DNA from 4 places in the Sphingobacterium sp. UBA5996 genome. Region 2 is predicted to be linked to each of the others. Evidence: riboswitches for the same ligand, from Rfam matches in the RefSeq annotation. Region 2 holds a riboswitch; each other region holds the start of a gene.
The links. Region 2 has a riboswitch for S-adenosylmethionine ahead of B3E00_RS13365 (5-oxoprolinase). Riboswitches for the same ligand answer to the same signal wherever they lie in the genome.
Positions count from the first base shown of each region.

Region 1 (3,174 bases), on a different contig from region 2:
ATGGAGAAGTGCGACGGCTTTCAGCAGCAGCTTTGTTCGCTTCAAAACGTTTCGCTGTTTTCGCATCAACTTCGCCTTCTGCCAGTACAGCTAAGTCTTTCACTTCAGCTAATTTTTGTTTGGCAAAGGCTAACCAATTTTTTACTTCAGCAGGTAATGATTGTTCATTATGCTCATTATCTAGGTCAAAAGGAACATGCAGTAAAGATGAAGAAGGAGCCACCCAAACGCGGTCTTTTCCTAATGCATCAACTGCTTGCTTGATTTTAACCAATGACTTTTCGTAATCGTTTTTCCAGATGTTACGGCCTTCAACAATACCTAAAGATAATGTCAATGAAGCGGGAACTTTAGCTAAAACGGTATCCAGTTGGTTTTCACCACGGACAAGATCCAAATGTAAAGCATGAATAGGCAAATTAACCGCGATATCTTCGTTATCTTTTAACGCTTCGAAATAAGTGGTAGCGATTAATTTGATGTTTTTTGCTGCAGCAGCTAATTTTTCAAAAGTAGGCTGATATAGCGCTTTTACTTTAGCATCTAAATCCAATGCTAAGAACGGTTCGTCAATCTGAACATATTGCGCACCAGCTTCAGCTAGTTTAGACAATATTTGCTCATATACAGGGACAAGTTTATCCAATAAATCGATCCTGTCGAAGCCAGCTTCTTTTTCTTTACCGATCAATAGGTAAGTGATCGGACCAAGTAAAACTGGTTTAGTATCAATGCCCAATGATTTTGCCTCGTTGTATTCATTTAAGAATTTTTCAGAAGTCAATTTGAATTCTTGATCTTTTGTGAATTCTGGTACCATGTAGTGGTAGTTTGTGTCCAACCACTTGGTCATTTCCATTGCAGTTACGTCAATTCCTTCTTGTTGGAAACCGCGGGCCATTGCAAAATATAAGTCTAAGCTGTAGTTGTTGTCTACTTTATTCAATAAGGAATGGTAACGGGCAGGAATTGCACCAACCGTAAGGGTTAAATCCAATACTTGATCGTAAAAAGAGAAATCATTGGAAGGGATTAAATCTATTCCAGCATCTTTTTGTGTTTTCCAATTGCCTTCACGTATTTTTTTTGCGGTGTCCAATAATTCCTCAACAGAAGATTTTTTAGCCCAATAGGCCTCATTGGCTTTTTTCAATTCGCGGAACGCGCCCACACGAGGGTAACCTAAATTGTTAGTCAATAACATAATGAATGTTTTTAATATTTTTTTTCAACTATATTTCTTGCTAGAGAGAGAAGGACACACTAGAATTTGGTGACTTCGGCTTATCATTCCCATATACTAATGGGTAGAATTTAGCACCTTGTCAAGGGACAGGTTGCTAAGGCTTCATCGGGTCTATTCCCTCTGCCTTTCTCTATAAGCGATGCTAAGGTAGCGCAATTATTTTAAAAATGCAAATTTTTTATGAAAGTGCACCTATTTTTTATATTCTACTAAGAATGAAATTCTTTTTTTCTCTTCTTTTCATCGAATCATTCCTTTATTTCATAATTCAATGCATTACAGACAAAAAAATGGGAATGATCGTATGACTCATTCCCACTGTTTTTAGCTTACCAAAAGTTTGTAACCTTTTCCATGCACATTTACAATCTCAACTTTACTATCCTCTTTCAGGTATTTTCGAAGTTTACTGAGAAAGACATCCATACTTCTACCAGTAAAATAGTTGTCATCATGCCATATTTTTAATAAAGCCTCCTCTCTTGTCAATACATCATTTTTCTTTAGGCAGAGCAGGCGTAAAAGTTCAGCTTCTTTAGTCGATAGTTTCTGCATCTGCCCTTTATAGGAAATCTGCTGACTTGTGTAATCAAAGAAATAATCGCCAATTTCAAATTTGTCTGCAACTACCTCTTCTTCTTTATCCCGAACACTGCGTTTTAGCAGGGCATTGATGCGAAGTAACAATTCCTCAACCCGAAACGGCTTAGTGATATAATCATCCCCTCCAAGTTCAAAAGCTTCAGTTTTATCTTCCATCATACCTTTCGCTGTGGCAAAGATTATTGGAACAGTATTGTTTGTTTTTCTGATTTCACGTCCAACAGAGAAGCCGTCTTTCTTAGGCATCATGACATCGAAGATGCAGAGGTCATAGTTATTTTTCTTGAACTGGGATATTGCTTCATCACCATCTGTACATAGTGTGACGTCAAATTTTCCCTTTAATTCGAGATAGTCTTTTAAAAGATCCCCCAAATTAGGATCGTCTTCTGCTAATAATATCTTTTGCATAATGAATACTTTAATTTTAACGAATTCCCTTGATGCTGATAAATCAGCTTCCTCTACCTTTGAAATTCTTTTACAGAGGAAATATACAAAAAAGGAACCTTTTATTTTTTTGTAGGCAAAATTACTTCAAAGGTCGTGCCCTTATCTTTTTCGCTTTTAACCGTAATTTTTCCGTTCAGTCTCCTCAGAATATCTTGTACATAACTTAGACCAAGACCAAATCCTTTTACATTGTGGACATTGCCTGTCGGTATCCGGTAAAATTGGTCAAAAATCTTTTGCAGGTGATCTCGGCTCATACCGATACCGTTGTCAGCTATAGTGACCACAATACTATCACCGACGTTTTTTGATTGTATACTCACATGTAGATCACCTTTATTGTATTTAATTGCATTATCCAATAGGTTATAAAATACGTTTGAGAAATGCAGTTCGTCGCCAACGACGACATCTTTCGTGGCTGCCAGATCAATACTGAATTTTCCGCCAATATTTTGCATTCTCAGTTGCATACTGTCCGTAACAGCAGAAACAAGATCGTTAATATGAACATCTACCTGATCTAGTTTTAAGGTTTCTTTTTCTAATCGGGCTAAATCAAGTACACGTTCAATGTGATTTCCTAACCTAACGTTCTCGTCGTAGATGATATTGGCTAATTTTTGAACGCGTTTATGATCGGCATTGATATCGGGGTCCTTAAGCGATTCACTAGCAATCATGATAGTCGCAACTGGCGTCTTAAACTCATGTGTCATATTATTGATAAAATCGGTTTTCATCTCCGAAACTTTCTTTTGTCTAAAGATGATAATCAGCGTGTATGCAAAACACCCCACCAATAAAAAAAGTAGCGCAAGCATAGGCAAAAGTAGATAACCCATATTATCTGCGATGATCGCCTTTTTGTT
Region 1 is NZ_DJAS01000014.1:179,433-182,606, forward strand. Features, by position in the region: gene metE (5-methyltetrahydropteroyltriglutamate--homocysteine S-methyltransferase) at 1-1,204, opposite strand, end outside; SAM riboswitch class I at 1,282-1,385, opposite strand; gene B3E00_RS11240 (response regulator transcription factor) at 1,571-2,260, opposite strand; gene B3E00_RS11245 (sensor histidine kinase) at 2,362-3,174, opposite strand, start outside.
Region 1: it holds a riboswitch for S-adenosylmethionine, as region 2 does, so the genes downstream of both, metE (5-methyltetrahydropteroyltriglutamate--homocysteine S-methyltransferase) here and B3E00_RS13365 (5-oxoprolinase) in region 2, are expected to answer to the same signal.

Region 2 (3,174 bases):
TCACCCAGTGACTGAAAAGTAGAAGGACTTGCATGGGCTACAGCTGCCCCCCGAAAATAGACTTTCCAGGTGTCTTTTGCATAACCATCACCTAAAAACTGAAAAGAACCGGCATTGGCATTGACAATTTCTTTACCACGATAATAGATACGTGATCCGATTTTGCTGTAACCATCACCCCGATGTTCCTGAAAGAAAAAAGTAGCAAAATTGGCATGCGCTACTTTAGCACAAATAGCCTGTGTGGCAGTAGTCAACAAAAGAAGAACGAGCATGGTTTTAAATGGGACTTTTGACATCATATAGGGCATCGGGTTAAATTTGAAAGCAAATGATCATATGTTACTCTTGTTAATGAGACCCAATAATCACAATAAAGTTTAGTCATCAATTAATTATTTATTTCTTGGAACTGATGCGATTGAAAATAGAAGGTCATTATTTCGCATGCTTATGTCTTCAACTAAATTCCAACCGTTTAAGCGCTCAGGCTGCGGTGATAATGATAACAGTTTTTATGAATTTCTATCAACCCCGACAAATAGAGGGTTGACCTGTCAGATCTTTGTCAATACGCAAGGTAAAAATCGGGAATATTTGGTCGAGTAGTATTTTTTTTATATATTGCTGGTTATGAGTTTTAAAGAAAAATTAGAGAACTGGCGCACGTCAATCAATCGCGCCGGTAGTGGTGAGGAATTGTATATTTTGCTTTTGAACTACAAAAAGTTTATCAACAAAAATTGGATGGACGATTTTGGCGATCCGGGTAACTGGAAATCGGAATTAAATCAGGTCATCAGCAAAGTAAGAAAGAAAGTGGATGTGGCAGAAATTCAAAATTGCGACGATCTCTCGTCCTACAAAGACGACGCTCGGCAAACAGCCCATTCGCTCAATCATACATTAAGATATCACCACTCATTGACAAAAGAGTAGGCTAGGCCTACTCTTTTTGCGTTTATAGGGCTTTACTGTAAAGGAATCAAAACATTTTGTTCCAGACGGACAGGCACCTGCTTCACCGACGTAAAGCCGTCTTCCTTGGAAATAATATTAGAAAGATCAAGCCCCCTTTTGGAGAATGTACTGATCAAAGCTGTTCTGAAGGTAGCTTTCGATGATCCCCAGCCTTGTCCTAAAATGGTGTCGTTGTTGAGCTGGATCAGTTCATCTGTTGAATAATAACTGAATTTTTCCAGTAAGTGTTGGTAAAGATTTGTTGTTGTAGCCATACAATTTAAAAATTTAAAGGATTAAACCATAAACTGTATCCAGATTACTTTGGGAAAATAACCGTTGTATAACGTTTATTTTGGTCGAAACCCGTATTAATTTACCACCGCGGTGCCTTCACTCGGTTGGTATTGCATCATGCAATTCTGAATACTCTACAAATATAGTAGATTATTTTTTTATAATAAAATTTTTTTTGTCTTTACTGCTATTAAACGCTGATAACCGAAAACAGCAGCAAAACAAGCTGGTCGCTTTGACTTTAATTTGGGTATAAAGCGGTTAGCTGATTGGGAAATTTATCATGTTACTGTAATCTCATCGAAAATACTTTAAAAAGCAGAGAGAACACAATACTTTTGCGGCATGAATAGAATTGCGGAAATTAACGAATACATTGCTACCGAACGCGAAGTATTATTGCAACACCCTTTATACCGTAAAATAAAGACGATCAAAAATTTACGTTCTTTTACCGAAGGGCATGTGTATGCTGTATGGGATTTTATGTCTTTATTAAAAGCTTTACAGATCAAATTAACCTGTACCACACTTCCATGGTTCGCCAGTGAACATCCTTCAACGCGCTATTTGATTAATGAAATTGTATTGGCAGAGGAGTCGGATGAATATATCGATGGACGTCGATTAAGCCATTTTGAGATGTATCTCGACGCAATGTCTGCTATGGGAGCCGACCTCCATTTGATCAATAAATTTATTGCCAATGCCAAAAAATCGGATAATATATTCGATGCTATAGCATTGACAACATTGGACAAGCGAATCAAAGATTTTCTGAATTTTACATTCGAAGTAATAGCTGAGGGTGAAGTGCATAAAATTGCGGCGGCATTTACCTTTGGACGTGAAGACCTCATCCCCGGAATGTTTACGTCTATTTTGGAAGAAATTAAAGCGAATTTCCCTACAGCCAATTTAGACAGTTTTATTTATTATTTTCAACGCCATATTGATTTAGATGGCGACGAACACGGTCCATTGGCGATGCAGATGATAACAGATCTTGCGAAGGACGATGAGGTTAAATGGACGGAAATGAAGGAGATTAGTAAAGTTGCGCTGCAAAAAAGAATTCAACTGTGGAATGCAATTGAAGATTCCTTATATGGATAATACGTTAAGCAGATCTTTGAGAACGGCCTTTCAAATCACGATTTGAAAGGCCTTTTTATGTGCTGTGCAACAAGTCTTATTTATCCGTTACCTTGCAATATCATGCACCAGCTGTTTATTGAAGTTGCGTTCTTTCGAAAGCCAGTCAACTACTTCAAAAAGTCTGGCGATTGATAGGCTGGATTGGGATAGGTATAGAATCCTTCTCCGGTAGCGACGCCTAGTTTGTTCTTATCTATAAAATGTTCTTTGAGATAGGCTACAGTTTTGATCTTTATGGGATCATTGGTTGCCTCGGCACTCATTTTGTTAATATTATAGGCTGTTGTGATGCCAACGATATCGAGTATGCCGAAGGGGCCTGTTGGCGCTCCCGTGGCAACCATCCAAGTCTTGTCGATCGTTTGGGCATCGGCCACTTCGTTGACCAAAAGATCCGTTGCTGCCGACAGTAGCGGAACAAGTAAGGAGTTTACAATATAGCCAGGCTGCTCCTTATGCAGTGGCAGTGCAACCATCCCAATGGATTTTGAAAAGTTGACCACCTGCTCAAATACTGTTTTGTCTGTGCCTGGATGGCCCATAATTTCTGCTGTATTGTGCTTCCAGATCTCATTGGCAAAATGTAGGGCCAGGAACTTCTCCGGACGGCCAGTTTCTTGGGCAAACTGACTTGGTAGTAGGGTGGAAGAGTTTGTTGCAAAAATGGTTTTCTCCGGAGCGACTTTCGCTAACTCCTGATAGAAACCTATTTTAATGGCAGGGTTTTCGGGAACGGCTTCGATCAGAAAATCTGCGTTC
Region 2 is NZ_DJAS01000017.1:96,800-99,973, forward strand. Features, by position in the region: gene B3E00_RS13355 (DKNYY domain-containing protein) at 1-302, opposite strand, end outside; gene B3E00_RS13360 (hypothetical protein) at 634-939, shown strand; gene B3E00_RS13365 (5-oxoprolinase) at 972-1,235, opposite strand; SAM-I-IV-variant riboswitch at 1,302-1,395, opposite strand; gene B3E00_RS13370 (DUF3050 domain-containing protein) at 1,603-2,373, shown strand; gene B3E00_RS13375 (3-hydroxyacyl-CoA dehydrogenase) at 2,523-3,174, opposite strand, start outside.

Region 3 (3,174 bases), on a different contig from region 2:
CTATTCCCACTGACAGGCGCAATAGTCCTTTGAACACACCCGCATGCGCTTGATCTTCGTCACTCAATTGTTGGTGGGTCGTTGCGGCTGGATGAATAATCAGCGATTTAGTATCGCCTACATTAGCTAAATGACTGATTAATTCTAAACTGTCGATAAAGTCATTGGCTTTCTGTGCTGCATCGCCCTTTAGCTGGAAAGAAAGCACTGCGCCGTACCCATTTTTAAGATATTTTTGCGCATTAGCGAAGCTTGGAGAGCTTTTTAATCCTGGATAATTTACCTTTTCTACCTGAGGGTGGGCCTCAAGCCATCTAGCGATTTCCAACGTGTTGTCGACATGCCGTTGTACACGTAAAGACAATGTTTCAAGGCCTTGTAACAACAAGAATGAATTGAAAGGAGAGAGTGCTGGTCCAAAATCTCTCAATCCCTCTACACGCGCGCGAATTGCAAATTGTATATTGCCAAATGGGCCATTTTCACCAAAAATATCTGAAAAGACCAATCCGTGATAGCCCTCAGATGGTTCAGAAAATTGTGGGTACTTCCCATTTCCCCAGTTATAGTTACCTCCATCAACGATGACGCCGCCAATGCTTGTTCCATGCCCACCAATCCATTTCGTTGCCGATTCAACGACCACATTTGCGCCATACTCTAAAGGTTTAAATAAATAACCCCCAGCTCCAAATGTGTTGTCAACAATTAATGGCAAATCGTATTTTTTGGCTACAGCGGCAATTTTTTCAAAATCAGGAATATTGAAGCTTGGGTTCCCTATTGTTTCGACATAGATTGCCTTAGTTTTATCGTCAATGAGCGCTTCTATTTTATCAGCTTCAGCATCGGTGGCAAAACGAGCTTCAATACCTAGCCGTTTAAATGCAACTTTGAATTGATTGAATGTACCTCCATATAAGTTGGACCCTGCAACGAAATTGTCACCGCTTTCAAGAATATTATTTAATGCAATAAACTGCGCTGCCTGACCAGATGCAACTGCGACTGCGGAAACACCACCTTCTAAAGCTGCAATCCGTTGTTCAAATACATCCGTAGTTGGATTCATGATCCGGGTATAAATGTTTCCAAACTGTTTTAATGCGAATAGATTGGCCCCATGTTCTGCATTTTCAAAGACAAAAGATGTTGTTTGATATATAGGAACTGCTCTGGATCCTGTGGTAGGATCAGCGACTTGGCCAGCATGAACCTGTAGTGTTTCGAATTTCAAATTTTTGTTAGAAGACATAATAGATCAGATTTTAAGGTTTCAAAAAAGAATTTGTAAAGGTAAAAGAGAAGCATACACACCTACTTGGAAGGTCTGTCAAATCGTTATCCAAGAAAAAGGAAATGATTTTTAACAAGCAGGGAAGTGTGTATGCATACGCATTCGCATCGATACTTTTTTACGATGTAGTACACTTTTGCTGTTCGCAAGGTTCAGTTGTATTGAACCTGAATTTTTAATGGATTTCAGTAATTTAATAAGCATTGTCTTATATCATTTATATGCTCCAAAACGATATTATTTTGGACAGGAATTGGCACCTTTTCAAGCAAATTGAAGGTTGCCAGTGGGTCATTGAGCCAGTCTCTCGCCACTTCTTTATAAATCAAGACCTACTGATTAAGGAAGGTGTTGATTAGAAATCTTCTTTCGAAGACGACACAAATATAAACTTCTTTTTTATTAAAGCAAAAGAAATACGTTTTTTTTACTTAAAAGAGCGTTACTTCGGGAGCTGTAATCGCATATTTGTTATTCAATATTGATACATAAATACATAGCTTGCCTTTATGGTTTTCTTAAGTTGATATTTTCTGCCAGCTGATCTAAGTCGGTTAAAAGGGGTTTTAAAGCATCAATTCTGCAGTGGATACCCTGTTGTATGTCGTGATTCGCTTTTCTACCTAACGATATGGAGAGACCAACCAAATGCGAATTGATGCGATAGGAGAGTGCTTGAAAATGATGGATATGGGACCAGTCTACCCACTTGTGTTCAGGTTCCTTCTTCATTTGATTGATCGCATCGGAAAAGAGAGCCATGGCAGTCTGTGCTTTTTTCCGAGCCAGTCGAATGTCGAACGAACTTTGCAGATCATCAGATAGGCGTTTGTTGATAATTTGAAAATAATGGTGGTTATATAATGCGACCTCTTTTGCCAAGTGGACCATGCTCGTGCTTTGGCGTACGGGTATCAAAAAATAGCCCGCTATTGCCAGCAGCGCACCAACTAAAGTAAAAATTATTCTACTGCCTAAAATGATATTAATATTTCCTTCAAATAAGTTTAATGCGATGACTATGCCTAGCGTAATAAAGATCACACTGACCATATAATTTGATCGGTTGAATAGGAAGAATCCAAATAATCCAATAGCGGCAATTTGAAGAAGAACGGGCAGAAAGTCAATGGAGACCAAACAGAGTATTCCGACGGCAATTCCCGAAAGTGTACCTAGTATGCGTTCTATATTGCGTGTTTTGGTCATTGAAAATGCAGGTCTCGCAACGATGGCAATAGTGAGTAAGATCCAATAAGTATATTTAAAATCCAAGAAAGAAATGCCGATCAATGCGCCTGTTCCGAAGAGAACGGCCATCCGGAGTGCAAAACGGAAAATTGGATTATGGAGATTGAGTCTGCTCTTGATATCACTTAAATTACGCAAAGGACGATTGATAAATTGCTGATACTCATTGGTGTCAATTTTGTTTTTGATTTCTTGATTTTGATAAAAAGCAACTTGAATCCGTTTGAGAACTTCAATAATAGCTTCAATATTACGGATGATGGAAGCGAGAATACCATCTGCTGGGGCAGTCTGTTGTTCTTGAATCTCCTTTAGATCCAACAACAGCGCATTGATTTTACTGTGGTTATCGTAGCGCTGCTCTGCATAGCGAAACCTTTTATTAGGCTGCGAAAAACTATCGATTTCCAAGGCCAGTAATGTTATGCTACGACGAATTATGGGAAGGCTACCGGTATCCAGCAAATTTTTTCGAATGGCATCATAGTCATGATCCAATGCAATAATTAATTCGTGTAAATCAATTAATCCATAGACCTGACTAAGCCAATAGTTGCTTTTGTGCCAGCGTTGGCTTATGATTTTTTCTTCCCTGAATAAGAGGGATCTGATTTGCTCCTGTTGTT
Region 3 is NZ_DJAS01000012.1:190,081-193,254, reverse strand. Features, by position in the region: gene B3E00_RS09600 (O-acetylhomoserine aminocarboxypropyltransferase/cysteine synthase family protein) at 1-1,255, opposite strand, end outside; SAM riboswitch class I at 1,512-1,624, opposite strand; gene B3E00_RS09595 (FUSC family protein) at 1,805-3,174, opposite strand, start outside.
Region 3: it holds a riboswitch for S-adenosylmethionine, as region 2 does, so the genes downstream of both, B3E00_RS09600 (O-acetylhomoserine aminocarboxypropyltransferase/cysteine synthase family protein) here and B3E00_RS13365 (5-oxoprolinase) in region 2, are expected to answer to the same signal.

Region 4 (3,174 bases), on a different contig from region 2:
TTATGTGACATTCGAGGATGTGGATCATATTGATAAGGCTCAAATACTTGTACGTAAAAAGCTATATCTTTCCAATGATAAAATGCCGGAGCGTGATCCAGATGATTTTAGATATACGGATTTAATCGGTTTTTTAGTAATTGATGAAAACCATGGTGAACTGGGGAGAATAACAGATGTTCAGGAGTTTCCACAACAATTTGTTGCTACCGTAGATATGGATGGCAAGGAGCTGATGTTCCCACTTTCGGACGATTTGATCTTAGGTATTGATGGCGAAGAGGAGATTATTGAAGTTGAATTGCCAGAAGGCTTAGTGGATCTGTATAAAGAATAAGTATATCCTTAGGCTTATATAAATGAATAGCCTTTCATAGACTATCGCAGTAATTTATTATATTGGCATATATTATTTTGCCATAATTATTAATTGATTTTGAAATCGTTATTACTCCTGCTATTCCTATTTTCACTGTCTTCTTGTGCTTTCTTTGGAAAGAAAAAGGAGTTTCCTGAAGGTAATTATCAGATGATATTGGGCTATTCGAATGAGCAATATCATAAACTTAAGAGAGAATCTCCCCAGAATGTGGAGGCAAATACCTATGGGAATGATCCTACTTTATATCGGTCCTTTCTCTCACTCCATAATAAAGACCGCTTTGTCTTGGCGCTCGACGATATATTACTCTTCGGAAAGTATAGATTCAATGGTGACAGATTAGAGTTGACCGACGAGAAAAAAGGTAGCATCGCATTGGATATTGTTAAGGTAAAAAAAGATTTTATTCAGCTAAGAGGTGATTTTTCACAGTTTAACTCAGCGCGTTTACCTACTACCGAAAGACTTTATCTTAACTTTGCCTTAGATAAAACCCCTATACGCGAGACGCCAAGCAAATTTGACAGTCAAGTGAATTTGTGGCGGAATGCTCCCGTAAGAGCAGAAAGTGAAAAGGAGGTCAAGGCGAGGGCATTGAATTTTGTTGATTATTCCATCGCTTACTTTCAACATATATCAAGTTCTGGTACACATCACGATTATCGAATGGATGGTGTTGAATCGCCAATTATTTATGCTGAGAACGGTATTGTGCTCAAGGCGTGGACAGATGTGCCGGAATCTTGGAAAGAGTTGTTTTACAATGAACAAGATGCATTGATCGCCTATCGCTATTTATTTGATGGCTTTAAATATGCATCGAAAGAGGAATACCACGTAACAGGACTTTTATTAATCACATTTTATCTCAAAAATCTACGGAATTCCCTGGCAGCGCATCTTTAGCCAATGATTCTCGATCCTTACTTTCGCCTGTTTTTTTAACATTTTTTGGTGGTGCATACATTTCTTTTGTTGCGTGTAAGCAGAGCCCAAAGGTCTTATTGCCCTATTTTCGGTGCCATTTTAGTCTTTTCGAAAAAATATTTTTGTCTTTTGATTTTTTAAAACGATATTAGCAACGCTTATAGAGAAAGGCCGAGGGAATAGACCCGTTGAAGCCTTAGCAACCTGTATTGTTCAAGGTGCTAAATTCTACCCTACTCCATGTGGGACAGATAAGTTACATGAAGATAAACGATTCCTCGACGTGTGCGTTTCGATATAAGCCAACCAAACTAAAAAACAGTTTTTTAATGAAGATTATCGATCATATCCAGAATGCCAAAGGAAAAACATTGTTTTCTTTTGAGCTATTGCCACCGGCGAAAGGGCAGGGCATCCAAAGTATTTTTAAAACCATGGATGAACTGATGGAGTTTAAACCTCCTTTTATCGACGTAACTTACCACCGGGAAGATTATATCTATAAAGAGCATGCAAGTGGATTACTGGAACGCGTTTCCTATCGCAAACGTCCTGGGACAGTGGCGATATGTGCAGCAATCATGAATAAATATAAAGTTGATGCAGTACCCCATTTGATATGTGGTGGTTTTACTAAGGAGGAAACCGAAAATGCACTGATCGATTTGAACTTCCTGGGTATAGATAATGTCTTAGTATTGCGCGGAGATGCACGTAAGGGCGATGCTGATTTTATTCCAACGGATGGTGGACATGCTTTTGCAACAGACCTATTGGAACAGGTTGCTGATATGAATAAAGGAAAGTATCTGCATGAGGATATTGTCACATCGGAAAAGACTGATTTTTGCATCGGTGTAGCGGGGTATCCCGAAAAACACTTTGAATCGCCAAATTTTAATACTGACTTTAAATATCTGAAACAAAAAGTCGATATGGGGGCGGAATTTATTGTAACTCAAATGTTCTTTAATGTCGAAAAATATAAGGAATTTGTTACTAAATGTAGAGATAATGGAATACATGTGCCTATTATTCCAGGATTAAAGCCACTGACAACTAAAAAGCAGCTCGTGACCTTACCACGAATATTTCATCTCGATATTCCAGAAGAACTGAGCGATGCTGTTTCGGAATGTAAAACGAATGCCGACGTCAGACAAGTCGGAGAAGAGTGGTTGGTACAACAATGTCAGGAGCTGATCAAGTTTGGCGCTCCGGTTTTACATTTCTATACGATGAGTAATCCGGGTCCAACAAAGAAAATTGTAGAAAAACTAGCCTAACTCATAAAAATACCCGGGAAAGGGAGCTGATAAGCTCCCTTTTTCATTGTTAAGATATCCTATAATTGACCTTATAGCCAAGTCGTCGTGTTGGTAACGGAGTCATTTGTGTTCGTGCAAGTGTCAGTGTGTTTATTGTCAGGTACTTGTGTTAAATAGTGTTAATTAACATAATGGAATCAGGATAACTTTTTAACTTAAAGTCCTAAAAAGGATTTTAATAGAAGACCAATTGACCTTATGACGTACAATAGAATAAATTCTCTACTGGGTTTTGCTTGCGGACTCATTGCCACATGTGTATACATTGCTACCGTGGAAAAGACGGTAAGCTGGTGGGATTGTGGTGAATTCATTGCCTGTGCTTACAAGCTGGAAGTAGCACACCAACCTGGGGCACCATTGTTTCTTCTGATTCAGAATGTATTTTCAAACTTGGCTTTGGGTAATGCAGGTAAAATCGCCTATTGGATGAATATCGGATCGGCAATTTGCAGCGGGCTTACGGTTACATTTTTATTTTGGACGATAACAGCAATTGCCAAGAAGATACTCCGCGAAGACAAATACGCACCTTTA
Region 4 is NZ_DJAS01000011.1:318,388-321,561, forward strand. Features, by position in the region: gene rimM (ribosome maturation factor RimM) at 1-337, shown strand, start outside; gene B3E00_RS08740 (hypothetical protein) at 437-1,288, shown strand; SAM riboswitch class I at 1,465-1,567, shown strand; gene metF (methylenetetrahydrofolate reductase [NAD(P)H]) at 1,639-2,595, shown strand; gene B3E00_RS08750 (DUF2723 domain-containing protein) at 2,911-3,174, shown strand, end outside.
Region 4: it holds a riboswitch for S-adenosylmethionine, as region 2 does, so the genes downstream of both, metF (methylenetetrahydrofolate reductase [NAD(P)H]) here and B3E00_RS13365 (5-oxoprolinase) in region 2, are expected to answer to the same signal.